Regions from separate parts of the Streptomyces sp. NPDC050617 genome, predicted to be linked through region 1. Evidence: riboswitches for the same ligand, from Rfam matches in the RefSeq annotation. Region 1 holds a riboswitch; each other region holds the start of a gene.

Region 1 (4,070 bases):
CGTGTTCCGCGAGCTCGCGGGCGGTGGTGTCAGCCCTTGAAGCGCGGGAACGCGGAGCGGCCGGCGTAGACCGCCGCGTCGTCGAGGATCTCCTCGATGCGCAGCAGCTGGTTGTACTTGGCGACGCGCTCGGAGCGGGCCGGGGCGCCGGTCTTGATCTGGCCGCAGTTGGTGGCGACGGCCAGGTCGGCGATGGTGACGTCCTCGGTCTCGCCGGAGCGGTGGGACATCATGCACTTGAAGCCGTTGCGCTGGGCCAGCTCGACGGCGTCGAGGGTCTCGGTCAGCGAGCCGATCTGGTTGACCTTGACCAGCAGGGCGTTGGCGGCGCCCTCCTCGATGCCGCGGCCGAGCCGCTCCGGGTTGGTGACGAACAGGTCGTCGCCGACGATCTGGACCTTCTCGCCCAGCTTGTCGGTGAGGACCTTCCAGCCCGCCCAGTCGTCCTCGTACAGCGGGTCCTCGATGGAGACCAGCGGGTAGGAGGCGACGAGCTCCTCGTAGTACTCCGTCATCTGCGCGGCGGAGCGCTCCTGGCCCTCGAAGGCGTAGACGCCGTCCTTGTAGAACTCGGAGGCGGCGACGTCGAGCGCCAGCGCGATGTCCTGGCCGGGCGCGTAACCGGCCTGCTTGATGGCCTCGATGATGAGGTCGAGCGCCTCGCGGTTCGAGCCCAGGTTCGGGGCGAAGCCGCCCTCGTCGCCGAGGCCGGTGGACAGGCCGCGCTCCTTCAGCACGCTCTTGAGCGTGTGGTAGACCTCGGCGCCCCAGCGCAGCGCCTCGGAGAAGGACTCCGCGCCGATCGGCGCGATCATGAACTCCTGGATGTCCACGTTGGAGTCGGCGTGCGAGCCGCCGTTGAGGATGTTCATCATCGGCACCGGCAGCAGGTGCGCGTTCGGGCCGCCGAGGTAGCGGAAGAGCGGCAGGTCGGACGCCTCGGAGGCGGCGTGCGCGACGGCGAGGGAGACGCCGAGGATGGCGTTGGCGCCGAGCGAGGACTTGTCCGCGGTGGCGTCCAGGTCGAACATCGCCTGGTCGATCAGGCGCTGCTCGGTGGCGTCGTAGCCGACGAGCTCCGGGCCGATCTGCTCGATGACGGCGAGGACGGCCTTCTCGACGCCCTTGCCCTGGTAGCGGTTGCGGTCGCCGTCACGCAGCTCCAGCGCCTCGAAGGCACCGGTGGAGGCGCCGGACGGCACGGCGGCACGGCCCGTGGAGCCGTCGTCGAGGCCGACCTCGACCTCGACCGTGGGGTTGCCTCGCGAGTCGAGGATCTCGCGAGCTACGACGACGTCGATGGACGGCACGAGTGTCTCCTTCATGGGGTGACTGGTTTCTGCACCCCGAGCCTAACGGGCCGGGGGACGTCCGCCCGCGCGCAGCCCGGACCGTGAGCGGAAAAATGGGCCGAAGAGCCAGATCAGAGGATGAATGACGGCGTTGTTCGCCGAAGGGGGAATGGGGCGGGAACCGGACAGGTCCGAAGGACCGGCGACGGGCCCCGGATATGCGAGTGCCCCGCTACGGCGCGATCGGGGGGGGGGATGGCGCGCCGGAGCGGGGCGGTCTCTCATGAGCGGAGAGACGGGGGCGGCGGTGAAGCCGCCCCCAGGGAACGGATCAGCTCAGGTGGAGCTGCTGACCCGGGTAGATCAGGTTGGCGTCGGAGACGATGCCCTTGTTCAGGTTGTACAGCTTCTGCCAGCCGCCCTTGACGCCGTGCTCCTTGGCGATCTTGCCGAGGGTGTCGCCGGACTTGACCTTGTACTCGCCGTCGCCCTTCTGGATGGACTTCGGCGCGACGGGCTTCGGCGCGGCCTGCTTGGGGGCCTGCTGCTTCGGAGCCTGCTGCTTCGGCGCGTAGTGCTTGGGGGCCTGCTGCTTCGGCGCGGCCTGGCGCTGGCTGCGGTCCGCGTGCTGCGTGCCGCGGCTGCTGGAGCCGGTGTCGACGCCGGCGGCGGGGCCGCCGGAGGTCAGGTTGCCGGCGCCGGCGCAGGACCAGGCGCCCGGGCCCTGCATGGCGAGCAGCTTCTCGGCGGTGGCGATCTGCTGGCCCTTGGTGGCCTGGTCGGCGCGCGGGGCGTACTGGGTGCCACCCGCGGCGGCCCAGCTGGACTGGTTGAACTGCAGGCCGCCGTAGTAGCCGTTGCCGGTGTTGATCGACCAGTTACCACCGGACTCGCACTGCGCGACCTTGTCCCAGGTGGAGACGGAGGCGGCGGAGGCCGAGGTGGCGCCCATCAGCGGGACGGCGACAGCGGCACCGGCGACGCCGGCGAGCGTGGCGACACGGACGGCCTTGGACGGACGGCGGTGCTTGCCCTTGGAGATAAGCATGTTGGTTTCCTCACCGACGCCTACGAGGTGAGCTGTCGGGTTCGGGCTGTGAGCTGCCCGGCCTCGTGTGCCGGAGCACACGGGGCTTCACCCCTAGCCGTCCCGGTCCCCGTCGGTGTCGACGGGCCGTTCCGGCGGCCTACCTGGTTCCCCCGCTCCTGCCTACGGCGCTTTCGCGACGAATCCAGCGACCGCCGGCAGGATTCGGCGTGGCGATCGTGGTGCTCACGGTGGCGAGCGGTGACGACGTTAAACACACTGCCCAGGAGGGTTCAAACCCCCCTCCCTGACGGCAGTTGCCTCTACTTACCCACAGAAACAGCGCATTTCCGCAGGTGAGAGACGGTAGGGAAAGATCGGACAGGCGGGGAACCCGGGACTGTCAACGAGACCCATGTCTCACTTTCCGCCGGAACGGACATACCGCCCGTACCGTCGGACTCACGTCCCGAGATCAAGCTTTTGACCAGGGAAAATGAGATCGGGGTCGCTTCCCACGGTGCTGTGGTTGCGTTCGTAGAGGGTGTTCCAGCCGCCGGAGACGGAGTGCTCCTCCGCGATCACGGACAGGCTGTCTCCCGACTGCACCGTGTAGTCACGGGGGGCCTGTTGGGGCGTACGGGACGCGTGCCCGCCGCGCGATTCCCCGCCGCGCGAGGCATGCCGGCCGCCGCTCCGCCCGCCGTCGTCCCGCGCGGGGCCTTCGGCGCCGTCGCTCCCCTTGCTCCCCGCGCTCCCCTTCTCCCCCTCATCGGAACCGCCGCGGTGCCGGCCCTCGCCGGACGTCGGTGTGCCCGTGGCCCCGGTCGCGGGGGTGGTGGGGTCGGCGGAGGTCCCAGGGGGCGTGGAAGGGGTGCTGGAGGGCGTCTGGGAGGGCTTGCCGCCGGGCTCGGGGCTCTCGGCCGAACCGGACCCCTTCTTACCGGCGTCCGCCTCACCGGTCCCCTTCTTACCCGGATCACTCGAATCACCCGGGCTGCCCGGACCGCCCGTACCGCTCGGCGTCGTGCTCGGCCCGCCCTTCGGGGAGTGGGTCTTGCCCGAGTCCGTACGGTCGTCGCCCGAGGAGCCCTTCGACGGCCCCGAGCTGTGCGACGGCGCGGGCGACTGGGCGGAGGGCTTCGAGGAGGACTCGGCGGACGGCTTCGAGGAGGGCGCCTCGGAGCTGCCGGGGTCGACGCCGGGGGCCGCGCTGCCGCGCGTGAGACCGGAGGCGACCGCGCAGCCCGACCAGGGCTTGGTGCCCTGGTCGTCCAGGATCTTCTGGGCCACGGCTATCTGCTGGGCGCGGCTGGCCAGGTCGGGTCTCGGCGCGTACGCCCTCCCCCCGTACAGATCCCAGGTCGACTGCGACAGCTGGAGCCCGCCGTAGAAGTCGTTCCCTTTATCGGCGCTCCACGTTCCGCCGCTCTCGCATTGGGCGACGCGGTCCCAGGTCGCGGTGTCCGCGGCGTTCGCACCGGTGGCCGCGAGCAGCGGCATGGCGATTCCGGCGCCCGTCACCCCCGCCGCTACGACGATGGCCGGGACCTGACGGGGGCGGCGGTGTCGACCGTTCCCGGTGCGCATGCGGTTGCCTCTCGTGTGACGGCTGAGTTGTCGGTTGTCGAGTCGTCGGTTGCCGAGTCGTCAGTTACTGAGTCGTCAGTTACTGAGTTGTCGGTTGCCGAGTTGTCGGTTGAAGATAGCGACGCGCTCAGACAGTCACAAGCCGATGTAGCCGAGGTCAC
Region 2 (4,070 bases), on a different contig from region 1:
ATGTGATCGCGCAGTTCATGCACCTCGAACACGCCGCGCCCGACCAGGACATCTCGCTCTACATCAACTCCCCCGGCGGCTCGTTCTCCGCCATGACCTCCATCTACGACACGATGCGCTACGTGTCGTGCGACATCGAGACGGGCTGCCTGGGCCAGGCGGCGTCCAGCGCCGCCGTACTGCTGGCCGCGGGCACCCCCGGCAAGCGGTTCGCGCTGCCGAACGCGCGCGTCCTGATCCACCAGCCGTTCTTCAGCGAGCCGATCCAGGGGCAGACCTCGGACCTCCAGATCCACGCCAGGGAACTGCTGCGCACGCGCGAGCAGCTGGAGGAGATGCTCGTACGGCACACCGGGCAGAGCGCCGGGCGCGTCAGCTCGGACATCGAGCGCGACAAGGTCTTCGACGCCGCGGGCGCCGTGGCGTACGGGCTGGTGGACCACCTGGTCAGCAGCCGCAAGGCCAACGGCGCCGCGCCGGGCGCCGGCTCGCCCGGCGCCCGGTGAGCTCCGGTGCTGCCGCCCGAACTGCCGCCGCTGCCGCCGCTCACGCGCGCGGAGAGCGAGCTCGTCGACCGCTATCTGGAGGCGGTCGACCTGCTGGGCCGCGTCAACCCGGCGCGCGGCCACGACACTTACGCCGCGCTGCGGGCGGCTCAGGCGCTGGCCGCCAAGGCCGCGGGGCTGCGCGACGCGCTGGCCGTGATGCACGAGCGCGGCGAGAGCGAGCTGCACGCGCCCACGCTGGAACGTGCCATGCGGGTACTGGACGGGGAGCGGCGGACGGGCCGGGTGACGATGCCATCGGGTCCGGTGAGTTGACCCGCAGGTAGCTCAATGCCCATCCCCCGATAGGCGTATACGGGCCTGGACGATTCGCAGTGATCAACTTGCGCGATGCGCGCGGGTACTGGTCGGGCGGCGATACCGCACCGCTGGTGCGGGGCTGCGTACGGTTCGGGACGCGGAACGAAATCTCCGCGCGTCCACCCGAACAGGTCAGTCGTGACCAGCCTCACATAAGGCGATTTCGGCTCGGAATTCGTACCAGGGATGCGTCAAGATCCCTGAGACGACAAGCCCCCGCCTCCGCGGGGCGGTCCGGGCGGACGCCGAGTCCTGCCGCCGTGCCGGGCGTCTGGTCGACAAGAGTGCATCGGCAGGAGTGGAGGACCCGAGCACGGCGGGGGCCGCCTGATCGACGAAGTGCGACAGGCGGTCCCCTCGGGGTGAAGCCGCGGACGCGGCCGGGCAACTTCGCCAGCCCGAACCCGACAGGTCATCCTTCACAGGCGGTTGACGAAGGGTCGCGCATGACAGCGCACACACGCCCCCGACTGCTGTCCAGGACCGGCGCCGCCTCCGTACTCACCCTGGCCGCCTTCGGCGCCGCCGCTCTCCTGCCGAGCGGCGCCCCCGAGGCCGAGGCCGCCACGGCGTCCACCAAGGCGCTGCGCGTAGCGGCGTCGAAGAAGGGCTCCCCTTACCGCTACGGGGCGTCCGGCCCCTACCGCTTCGACTGCTCGGGCCTGACCCTCTACTCCTTCAAGCGCGCCGGCAAGCGGCTGCCGCGCACGGCCGCCGCGCAGTACAACCGCGCCCGGCATGTCTCGGCTTCCTCCCGCAAGGGCGGCGACCTGGTCTTCTTCCACTCCCGCGGCGGCGTCTACCACGTGGGCATCTACGCCGGCAGGGGCCGGATCTGGCACGCTCCGAAGAGCGGGACGGTGGTGCGCCTGGAGAAGATCTGGTCGCGGAGCGTCAGTTACGGGCGCGTGGGCTGACGGGCCGCCGGGCACCCGGCGATGTCAGTGACCGAGGGTAGTTCGAGCGCGCCAGGACAGCGCCCGTACGTCCCTTGAGGAGTCACATGCCGTTTCCCGGTCCGAGGGTGGGATGACCCCGCTCGCCTCGTTGCTCACCGACCTGGCGAAGGGGGTCTTCCCGCCCTGCACCACCACCGCGACGCCGTCCGGGCGTGGACGCACCCCGGCAGCACGGCCCCGGCCGACGCCTCGCGACGGCGGTCCGCCATCAGGTCCCGGCCGGCGGGCCCCGGGGCGGTCGTCCGGCCAGGTCACAGAGCCCGTGGGCTCGTCCAGGGCAGGGTGATCCATACGGTCTTGCCGCCGTCGGGGGCGGGGGTGATGGTGAGGGTGCCGCCGAGTTCCTTGGTGAGGGTGCGGACGATGACCATGCCGCGGCCGTTGTCCTGCTGGACGGCGGCGGGGAGCCGCCTGGGGCGGCCCGGATGGCTGTCGGCGACGCCGATGCGCAGCAGTTCGCCCCGGTCGAGCTGGACGACCACGGTGAAGACGGGCGACCGCCCCCACGTGTGCTGGACCACGTTGGTGGCGAGCTCGGAGACGATCAGCCGGACGATGCCGCCCGCCTCGGTCCGCTCCGGCAGGCCCCATTCGGCGAGCACGTTCGTGACGTGGCTCCGGGCCGCGGAGACCGAGGCGGGCACGGTCGGCAGAGAGACGGATGCTTCCTGCAGGTCTGCCATGGCGGCGTTGTTCCTTTCCCACCCGGCCGGTTTCCGGGGCGTTGCGCGGTGAAGTGTGAGTGCCCCGGACGGCTCTCCGCGACAGATTGCCATCGATGGTGTCGCCCCCGCGGCAATCCAGCCGGATGTGCATATATCTGTCGCTCAAAGCGGTGAACTCTGCGACGGGAGACCGTATTTGCGCGGCACACTGGCGCATTGACACCGAGTGAAAGGAGTCATCATGGGGAACGGTCCTGCGGTGCGCCGCCGCAAACTCGGCGCGGAACTGCGGCGACAGCGCGAGACGGCCGGGCTCACGAGCCGTCAGGCAGCGGCGGCGGTGGGCTGGCACCAGTCGAAAGTCAGCCGTATCGAGACCGGTCGCAGTGGCGTGAAACCCGCCGACGTGGTGCGACTCCTGGACGCGTACGAGGTGGTGGACGCCGAACGGCGCGCCCTGCTGACGGCACTGTGCAGCCCCGGCCCCGCGGACCGGAACGGGGCGCGGAACACCTGGTGGTACGCGTACGGCGACCTGCTGCCCGCCGAGTACCGGGACTTCATCTCGCTGGAGACCGCGGCCTCACAGGCCCGCACGCTGGAGACGACCGTGGTGCCGGGGCTGCTCCAGACGCCCGAGTACGCGCGCGCGGTCACCCGGGCGGCGCTGGGCGACCCGCCCGACGAGCAGGTCGAGGAGTTGGTGGCGGTGCGGATGACCCGGCAGGCGGTGCTCCGGGGGGCGTCGCCGACGCGGCTGTGCGCGGTCCTCGACGAGGCCGTGCTGCGGCGCGCGGTGGGAGGCCCGGGGGTCATGACAGGGCAGTTGCGAAAGCTGCTGGAGTTCGGCGCGCTGCCCAATGTGAGCCTTCACGTGCTGCCGTTTACCCATGGCGGCCACATTGGCATTACCGGGCCTTTCGTAATCTTCTCCTTTTCGCCCATGGCCGATCTGGATGTGGTCGTTCTCGACCATTTGACGGGCAGCGTCTACCTTGAACGGAAAGAGGACCTCCAGGCGTACTGCACCGCGTTCGAAACCCTGCGGGCCCGCGCCCTGCCGCACGACGCATCGTTGAATTTCATCACCGAGATCAACGCCGAGATCAACGTCAAGGCCAACGCCGAGACCGACGTCGGCGCCTGAGGAGGCACCATGTCCACCACGCCATGCCCGCTGTCCGGTGATGCGGAGCTGCTCGGCACCGCCTGGCGCCGCAGCAGCCACAGCACCGGAATGAACAACTGCGTCGAGACCGCCGCCACCGGATCCGGCCTGCTCGTGCTCCGCGACTCGAAGGACCCGTCCGGTCCCGTCCTGCTGTTCTCCCCCGCCGCCTGGAACTCCTTCGTCGGGGCTGTCCGCGACGGCTCCCTCTGACGGTCCCGGCGGGCCGGGCAGCCCCTGCGCCCAGCCGTTCCGACGGCTTCGAGAACCACTGATCACGAGGGCGGCGCGGTCCCCACGACCGTGGCGACCGCCCGCTCCACCTGCTGCTCCGTCAGATCCGCCCGCGCGGTCAGCCGCAGCCGCGACACCCCGTCGGGCACCGACGGCGGCCGGAAACACCCCACGGCGA
Region 3 (4,070 bases), on a different contig from region 1:
GCAGCCCCAGGGCGGCAAGCCGAAGTCGCGGTCCTCGCGCTCCTCGGGCGCGTCGCGGCCCTCGCGGCCGGGCGCGGGCTCCGGGGGCGGTTCCGGCTCGGGCGCGGCGTCGGGCTCCGGCGGTCGTGGCCGGGGCAGCCGCGGCGGTCGCGGCCGTACGTTCCAGGGCTCGGGATCGGGTACGGGAACGGGCGCGGGTACGGCCTCCGGCGGCGGCGGGCGCGGCGGTAACGGGCGCGGCTCCAGCGGCAGCGGCAGCGGCGGCAATGGCGGGTCGGGACGCGGGCGGGGGCGGACTTCGGCGGCCTGACGGCTGCTGTTCTTTCTCGTCTCTTCTCTTTCTCCTTTCTCTTCTCTTCTTTCTCTTCTTTCTCGTCTTTTTCTCGCTGAGGTGGGGTGGAGTGGGGGTGGCGGGGCGCGCGGTGTCGTGGCGCGCTCGGCTCTCCTGACGTGCGCGCCTGTACGGGCCGCTCGCACGCTCCCCGACGCACGCCCTGACCAGCGCGTACGCCCGTAGCCCGCTTCGATCCGCCGTCGACGGCCCCGTTTGGCGGGGGCGGTCGGCGGCCACCCGATTGGACGAGCAGCGGTCGCCGGGACCGGCGGCGCCCGGAAGCCTGGGAGAGGCGCCGCGCGGGACGGACCGGTCAGGAGAGAACGGTGGGGAAGCGAGGCACCGGAGGCCGGGGACGCAGCCGGGGACGCGAGGGCGCGCCCGCGGGGGTGTCCTCGCGACCGTCCATGGGGATGTCCGCGGGGATGTCCGCCCGACCGTCCGCGAACGGGCTCTCCCGCCGCGCCGTGATCGCCAACCGCCTGGCGCTCTGGCTCCCCGCCGTGCTCATCGTCGGCGGCGTCCTCTTCGACGTCCTGACCCCGCCGAAGTACACCGGGGCCCCCTTCCTGTCGGCCGCTCCGCTGGTCGCGGCACCGCTCTTCGGGCGGCGCGGCACGGCGGCCGTCGCCGTCGCGGCCGTGGCCGCCGCGGCCGGGACCAACGCGTACCACCGGGCGGTGAACTCCTTCGAGACCGCGACCAAGACCGCGACCGTCCTGACCGTCGCCATCCTCGCGCTCGGCATCAACCGCATCGTGCGCCGCAGCGACCAGCAGCTGGAGTCCGCGCGCGGCATCGCGGAGGCGGCCCAGCGCGCCGTGCTGCCGACGCCCCCGGCCAGTATCGGCGTGGGGCTGTGCGTCGCGGCGCGCTATGTGGCGGCGCAGGCGGACGCCCGTATCGGCGGCGATCTGTACGCGGTGCAGGACACTCCGCACGGCGTACGCGTCATCGTCGGCGACGTCCGGGGCAAGGGACTGGAGGCGGTCGAGGCGGTCGCCGTCGTGATCGGCGCGTTCCGGGAGGCGGCGGAGCAGGAGGCGACCCTGGAAGCGCTCGCGGCGCGGCTGGAGCGGGCGTTGCAGCGGGAGGGGGCGAGACGGGAGGGGCTGGACCAGTTCGAGGGGTTCACCACGGCCGTACTCGCGGAGGTGGCGGTGACGGGGGCGGAGCCGGGGGCGGGATCGGAGTCGGAGTCGGCGTCGGAGTCGGGGGCGGTGACGGGGGTGGAATCGGCGTCGGAGCCGGTATCGGGGCCGGAGTCGGATGGCGCGGTGCTGCGCGTCGTGAACCGCGGCCACCCGCCGCCGCTGCTGCTGTACGCGGACGGCAAGGCGGTGGAGGCATCGCCGGAGGTGCCGGCGCTGCCGCTGGGCATGGGCGACCTGGGCGTATGGCCGGACCGGGTGGACGTATGGGACTTTCCGGCGGGAACGACGCTGCTGCTGTTCACGGACGGGGTGACGGAGGCCAGGGACGAGCGGGGCGTCTTCTACGATCCGCAGGCCCGGCTGAACGGGCGGCTGTTCGACGGGCCGGACCTGCTGCTGGAGGAACTCGCGGCGGATGTCGCGCGGCATACGGGCGGGGGGACGTCGGACGATATGGCCCTGCTGGCGATCCGGCGGGGCGGGAGCGGGGGCGGAGGCGCGGGCCCGAGCGGGGGCGCGGGCCGGAGTGGGAGCGCGGGCCCAAGCGGGGGCGGGAGCGCGGGTCCAGGCGGGAGCGGGGGCGGAGCGGGGCGGCTGCCGGGGGCCGGGGATCGGGAACACGGTGCGTAGTGGATCTTGATCACTGCGCATAACGACTGGTGCACGATCGCCGCCGAGGGGTTTCGGCTGCTGCGACGACTCGACCGCTTTCGCCGACGCGTGTCCATAAAGTCCTCACCAAAGCCTGCGCGGATTACGGGCAACAGCTTGGTATCCGGGTCTCGCTTCTATTAACGTTCGATAACGCAGCGCGGTCGTCACAACCGCCGCAAGAGGCGGCACCGTGCGCCTTCGCCGAATCCCGCAGGCACCAGCAACACCGGCAACACCGTACGTACCCAGCACCATCGGCAGCACCGGCAACACGAGGCACCAGGGAACCGGGGAACCACCAACCTTGGGGTGAGTCGGACGCCTTCGCGAGAAGGGGCCCGTAGGAGACCTTCCTGCTCCGAACCCGTCAGCTAACCCGGTAGGCGAGAAGGAAGGAAAGGAGTGCGCCCCCGTGGCGTCCAACAAGCCTGCCCTCGACGAGCCGATGTACGAGCCGGCGTACGAGTCGATGTACGAGCCGACGCACGCTCGGTCGTTTGAGCCCCCGTACGAACCCGCCGTACTTGCCGAGCCTGCCGCATCCGCCTCCGGTTTCGAGACCGTTGAGGCCGGCCCGGTCCCCGACGCCCACGCCGCCGCCGCGCACTTCGCAGCGGATGGTGGAGCGGACGCTGAAGTGGACGCTGAAGCGGACCCCAATGAGGGCTGGTCGGGGGAGCGGGGCGCGGAGCTGTGGGAGGAGTGGAACCCCGCCGAGGACCCCGCGGGCCCGGCCCGCGGCAAGCACCGGGTCGGCAAGCAGCGCGGCGGCACGATGGCCCGTAGCGGAGCGGTGCTCGGCGTCGGTGTCATCGCGGCGGTCGGGGCGGGCGGCATGGCGAGCGCCAAGGACCGCCCGGCGCCGCCGATATCCGTGCCCGACCTGGCGCATCTGGCCGATCAGGTGGGCGAGTTGCCGGGGAAGCTGCCGGCCGTCGAGGACCTGCCGGGCATCGGCTCGCTCGTAGCGGACGACTCCGCTCCGGAGACGGCGGGGGCTTCTGAGGCTTCCGTTGCGGATCAGCAGCCGCTGTCCCGGATGGGCCTGTCCGCGGAGGACGCGGCGAACGGCGTCGCCGACGCGGGTGAGGCGCTCCGCGCCCGCATCCTTCAGCAGGCCGAGCACCAGCAGTCCGCCGCGGCCGACGAGTCGCGTGATGCCGCCGCCCGAGCCGCGGAGGCCGAGGCCGCCGACGCGGCGGCGAAGCGGAAGGCGGATGCCGAGGCAGAAGCGGAAGCGGCGGCCAAGCGGAAGGCCGAGAAGGCGGCGGAGGCTGCGGAGGCGGCTGAGGCCGCGAAGGCCGCCCACCAGAAGGCGGAGGGGAAGCCGGGGGCGACGGCGCAGGGCACGGCGCAGGCTCAGCCGACGGGCTCGTACACGCTGCCCGTCGGCTCGTACACGCTTACCGCCGGATTCGGCCAGTCGGGCGACATGTGGTCCGCCAACCACACCGGGCAGGACTTCGCGGCGCCGACGGGTACGCCGATCAAGGCGGTGCACGGCGGCACGATCACGCAGGCCGGGTGGGCGGGTTCGTACGGCTACCGCACGGTGCTCACCCTGGACGACGGCACTGAGCTGTGGTTCTGCCACCAGTCGTCGATCTCCGTGACCTCCGGAAAGGTGAAGACGGGCGACGTCATCGGCCGGGTCGGCGCGACCGGCAATGTCACCGGCCCCCATCTGCACCTGGAGGTGCGGCCGGGCGGGGGCGCCCCGGTGGACCCGATGACGTGGCTGCGGGGGCACGGCTTGAAGCTGTAACGGGCGGGGCCGGCGGGTTTCTTGGGGCCATGTGGCTTAAACGGAACGGACGGGTCCGTCCGCACCGTAAAGGCGTCCGGGCGAGGCGTTAAATGGGCTTATGGCTGAGAAGCGCAAGAAGATCGGAAACCTGTCCGTCCACCCGCTCTGCCTCGGAGGCAAC
Region 4 (4,070 bases), on a different contig from region 1:
ACCGCGACGACCGCCAGGTCGACGGTCTCCCCGATGTCGCCGACCGAGCGGTAGGCGGGGACGTCCTCCGGGAGCAGCCGCGAGGCGCCTGCCGGGAAGGCCCGGTTGACCGCGTACGTACGGCCGGTGAAGCCGCCCGCCAGGACGTTGCGCAGGGCGGTGCGGCCCACGCCGCCGGGCTCCCGGCCGGTGCCGACGACGGCGACGGAGCCGGGGGCGAGCAGCCGCTGCACGGAGCGGGCCTCGGCGCGCTGCTCGCGGGCCCGCTGGACGGCGAGGGACTGGTCGGTGGGTTCCAGGTCGAATTCGAGGCGGACGACGCCGTCCTCGAAGGAGCGCTTCTGGGTGTACCCGGCGTCCGTGAAGACCTTGATCATTTTGGTGTTGGCGGGCAGCACCTCGGCGGCGAACCGGCGGATCGAGCGCTCGCGGGCGACGGCCGCGATGTGTTCGAGGAGGGCGGAGGCGACGCCGCGGCCCTGGTGCGCGTCCTGGACGAGGAACGCCACCTCCGCCTCGTCGGCGGGGGCGGTGGCGGCCATGCCGCGCGCGTCGATGCGGTCGTAGCGGACGGTGGCGATGAACTCGTCGCCGACCGTGGCGGCGAGGCCGACCCGGTCCACGTAGTCGTGGTGGGTGAAGCGGTGGACGTCGCGGTCGGACAGGCGCGGATAGGGGGCGAAGAAGCGGTAGTACTTCGACTCGTCCGAGACCTGCTCGTAGAAGCTGGTCAGGCGCTGCGCGTCGGCTTCGGTGATGGGCCGGATCTGAGCCGTGCCGCCGTCGCGCAGCACGACATCGGCTTCCCAGTGGGTCGGGTACGCGGCGTGCTCCGACGGCGTGTGCATGGGGCCAGCGTACGACCGGGCGCCGACAGAGCTCGGCTCGCGGACACCGGAGGGTCGGGGCAGGGTGGGGAGGGGCGCGGCGGGCGCGGGAGCACGGCAGGTGGAGGCGGGTGACGGCGGGCGGGGCGGCACAATGGAGGAGGGAGCAGGGGGCGGCGCGGCGCCGGACGTCTCCGCAGGAGCGACGGCGGCACCGTGAGAGACTGGTCTAGACAACCAATGACGACTTGAAGGGCAACACCATGGTTGAGCGCCGCGTCACCGTCGGCTGGGCCGAGGGGCTGCACGCCCGCCCCGCGTCGATCTTCGTCCGAGCCGCGACCGCCTCGGGCGTCCCCGTGACGATCGCCAAGGCCGACGGCAACCCGGTCAACGCCGCCTCCATGCTGGCGGTGCTGGGCCTGGGCGCCCAGGGCGGCGAGGAGATCGTCCTCGCCTCCGAGGCCGACGACGCCGAGGCCGCGCTCGACCGCCTCGCGAAGCTGGTCGCCGAGGGCCTCGAGGAGCTCCCGGAGACCGTCTGATTCGGTTTCCACCGGCGCGGCACGGCCGCGCGCGGCGACGGGCCGCGGTGACTGTTCTCACGGTCGCCGCGGCTTTTGCGTGCGTACAGGCGGCACTCGCGCACGCAGAAGGCCCCGGCCGGGAGGGCCGGGGCCTTCTGTGCGAGGTTCAGAGGCTGACGCCGTGCGCGCGCAGGTACGCGACGGGGTCGATGTCGGAGCCGTACTCGGGGGACGTACGGGCCTCGAAGTGCAGGTGCGGGCCGGTGACGTTGCCGGTGGCGCCCGAGAGGGCTATCTGCTGCCCCGGAGTGACCGTCTGGCCGACGGAGACGCCGATGGAGGAGAGGTGCCCGTACTGCGTGTACGTGCCGTCGTTCATCTTGATGACGATGTTGTTGCCGTACGCGCCGCCCCAGCCGGCCTCCACGACGGTGCCCGCGCCCACGGCGTGCACGGAGGAGCCCTGGCCGGCGTGGAAGTCGACGCCGGTGTGGCTGCCGGAGGACCACAGTCCGCTGGACGCCTTGTAGCCGGTGGAGACGTACGAGCCGTCGACCGGCAGGACGAAGGCGTTGAGCCGCCTGCGCTCCTCGTCTCGGGCGGCCTTCGCCTTGGCGGCGCGCTCCGCGTCGGCCTTCCGCTTGGCCTCCTCGGCGCGCTTCTTGGCCTCGGCGGCCTTCGCCTTGGCCTCGGCTTCGGCCTTCGCCTTGGCGGCGGCCGCCTCGGCCGCGTGCTGCTGGGTGTCGGCCTGGGCGCCGATGCTGTCGGCGACGTCGTTGCTCATGACGACGGCCTGGGTGAGGCCGGTGTCCTCGACCTGCGGGGCGCGGTCGCCGCCGGACGCGAGGGCCGGGGAGGCGAGGCCGGCGACGACGCCGGTCGCGGCCAGGGTCGCGACCCCCGCCGCGTTGGCGCCGACGCGCACGGCGCGGCTCGGACGACGGTGCTTCCCGGTGGCACGGGTGAACGCCATAGGTACGGCTGATCCTTTCCTTCCTTCTCGCCTACCGGGTTAGCTGACGGGTTCGGAGCAGGAAGGTCTCCTACGGGCCCCTCCGGGAAGGGGTCCGATTCACCCCAGGGACGTGTGGGTCCCCGGCTCCCCTGGCTCACGCCATCTCGGGGACTCGGCGATGGTTGCCCGGGGCCGCGGATGCGACTCACATCTGACGGACAACCGCCACGAACTTATTCGGCGCTTCTTTCAATCGGCAAACAGAACCGCGATTTTGTGCCCTAGGCCACACAGCAGAAAGGCAACCTCTCCGATAAACCGGACATACAGCGGGGCGCGAAGGCCCCAAAGGTCCCTCGCGCCCCACTCACCCCGTTATGGGGGTCCTGCCGTTATCGCGGTCCTTTTTCCCGGCGGTCAGCCGGAGACGACCGTCACCTCTCCGATGCCGAGCGCCTTGACGGGCCCCTGGATCTCCGCGGCGTCGCCGACGAGGACCGTGACGAGCCGGTCGGCCGGGAAGGCGCTGACGGCGGCCGCGGTGGCCTCCACCGTGCCGGTCTCCGCGAGGCGCGCGTACAGCTGGGCCTGGAAGTCGTCCGGGAGGTGCTGCTCGACCTGGTCGGCGAGCGTCCCGGCGACGGCGGCGGCCGTCTCGTACTTCAGCGGGGCGACGCCCACGAGGTTCTGCACGGCGACGTCGCGCTCGGCGTCCGTCAGCCCCTCGGCGGCCAGCGTCCGCAGCACGGTCCACAGGTCCGCGAGCGCCGGTCCGGTGGACTCGGTGTCCACCGAGCCGCTGATGGCCAGCAGCGAGGCGCCCGTGGACCCCTGGAGGGCCGTGGGCTCCGAGGAGCGCAGCACCTGGGCGTAGGAGCGGACACCGTAGGTGTAGCCCTTCTCCTCGCGCAGGACGCGGTCCAGGCGCGAGGTGAGGGTGCCGCCGAGGCAGTACGCGCCGAGGACCTGGGCGGGCCAGACGCGGTCGTGCCGGTCGGGGCCGATCCGGCCGATGAGCAGCTGGGTCTGCACGGCGCCGGGGCGGTCCACGATCACCACCCGGCCGGTGTCGTCGGCGGTGATGGGCGTGACCGGATACGGCTCGGCGGTGCCGCCGGTCCACGTGCCGAGCGTGTCCGCGAGGGCCTCGGCCAGGTCGACGCCGGTGAAGTCGCCGACGACCACGGCGGTCGCGGTGGCGGGCCGTACGTGCGCCTCGTAGAAAGCCCGTACGGCCGCGGCGTCGATGTTCCGGACGGTGTCCTCGGTGCCCTGGCGGGGCCGCGACATGCGGGCGCCCGCGGGGAAGAGCTGCTTGGACAGCGCCATGGCGGCCCGCCGGGCCGGGTTGGCCAGCTCGTGCGGGATCTCGTCGAGGCGGTTGCCCACGAGCCGCTCGATCTCGCTGTCCGCGAAGGCCGGCGCCCGCAGCGCGTCGGCGAGCAGGGCCAGCGCCTTGGGCAGCCGGGAGGCCGGGACCTCCAGCGAGACCCGGACGCCCGGGTGGTCGGCGTGCGCGTCGAGGGTGGCGCCGCAGCGCTCCAGCTCGGCGGCGAACTCCTCGGCGGAGTGCTTGTCGGTGCCCTCGGACAGGGCGCGCGCCATGATCGTGGCGACGCCGTCCAGCCCGGCCGGCTCGGCCTCCAGCGGCGCTTCGAGGTTGACCTCCACGGCGACGACCTGCTGGCCGGGGCGGTGGCAGTGCAGCAGCGTGAGGCCGTTGGGCAGCTGGTCGCGCTCGGGGGCCGGGAAGGCCCACGG

The links. Region 1 has a riboswitch for cyclic di-AMP ahead of AB0I49_RS34190 (transglycosylase family protein). Riboswitches for the same ligand answer to the same signal wherever they lie in the genome.
Positions count from the first base shown of each region.
Region 2: linked by a shared signal. The riboswitch ahead of AB0I49_RS20535 (C40 family peptidase) and the one ahead of AB0I49_RS34190 (transglycosylase family protein) in region 1 are both predicted to bind cyclic di-AMP.
Region 3: linked by a shared signal. The riboswitch ahead of AB0I49_RS16790 (peptidoglycan DD-metalloendopeptidase family protein) and the one ahead of AB0I49_RS34190 (transglycosylase family protein) in region 1 are both predicted to bind cyclic di-AMP.
Region 4: linked by a shared signal. The riboswitch ahead of AB0I49_RS00365 (M23 family metallopeptidase) and the one ahead of AB0I49_RS34190 (transglycosylase family protein) in region 1 are both predicted to bind cyclic di-AMP.

Region 1 is NZ_JBFAIS010000038.1:17,438-21,507, forward strand. Features, by position in the region: gene eno (phosphopyruvate hydratase) at 30-1,310, opposite strand; gene AB0I49_RS34190 (transglycosylase family protein) at 1,624-2,340, opposite strand; cyclic di-AMP (ydaO/yuaA leader) riboswitch at 2,343-2,487, opposite strand; gene AB0I49_RS34195 (transglycosylase family protein) at 2,782-3,909, opposite strand.
Region 2 is NZ_JBFAIS010000015.1:11,286-15,355, reverse strand. Features, by position in the region: gene AB0I49_RS20545 (ATP-dependent Clp protease proteolytic subunit) at 1-506, shown strand, start outside; gene AB0I49_RS20540 (hypothetical protein) at 513-821, shown strand; cyclic di-AMP (ydaO/yuaA leader) riboswitch at 1,100-1,309, shown strand; gene AB0I49_RS20535 (C40 family peptidase) at 1,313-1,783, shown strand; gene AB0I49_RS20530 (ATP-binding protein) at 2,077-2,508, opposite strand; gene AB0I49_RS20525 (helix-turn-helix transcriptional regulator) at 2,732-3,637, shown strand; gene AB0I49_RS20520 (DUF397 domain-containing protein) at 3,647-3,871, shown strand; gene AB0I49_RS20515 (8-amino-7-oxononanoate synthase) at 3,934-4,070, opposite strand, start outside.
Region 3 is NZ_JBFAIS010000011.1:29,555-33,624, reverse strand. Features, by position in the region: gene AB0I49_RS16800 (DEAD/DEAH box helicase) at 1-310, shown strand, start outside; gene AB0I49_RS16795 (PP2C family protein-serine/threonine phosphatase) at 760-2,118, shown strand; cyclic di-AMP (ydaO/yuaA leader) riboswitch at 2,394-2,543, shown strand; gene AB0I49_RS16790 (peptidoglycan DD-metalloendopeptidase family protein) at 2,555-3,907, shown strand; gene AB0I49_RS16785 (aldo/keto reductase) at 4,008-4,070, shown strand, end outside.
Region 4 is NZ_JBFAIS010000001.1:84,076-88,145, reverse strand. Features, by position in the region: gene AB0I49_RS00375 (GNAT family N-acetyltransferase) at 1-848, opposite strand, end outside; gene AB0I49_RS00370 (HPr family phosphocarrier protein) at 1,091-1,372, shown strand; gene AB0I49_RS00365 (M23 family metallopeptidase) at 1,521-2,327, opposite strand; cyclic di-AMP (ydaO/yuaA leader) riboswitch at 2,341-2,497, opposite strand; gene AB0I49_RS00360 (pitrilysin family protein) at 2,727-4,070, opposite strand, start outside.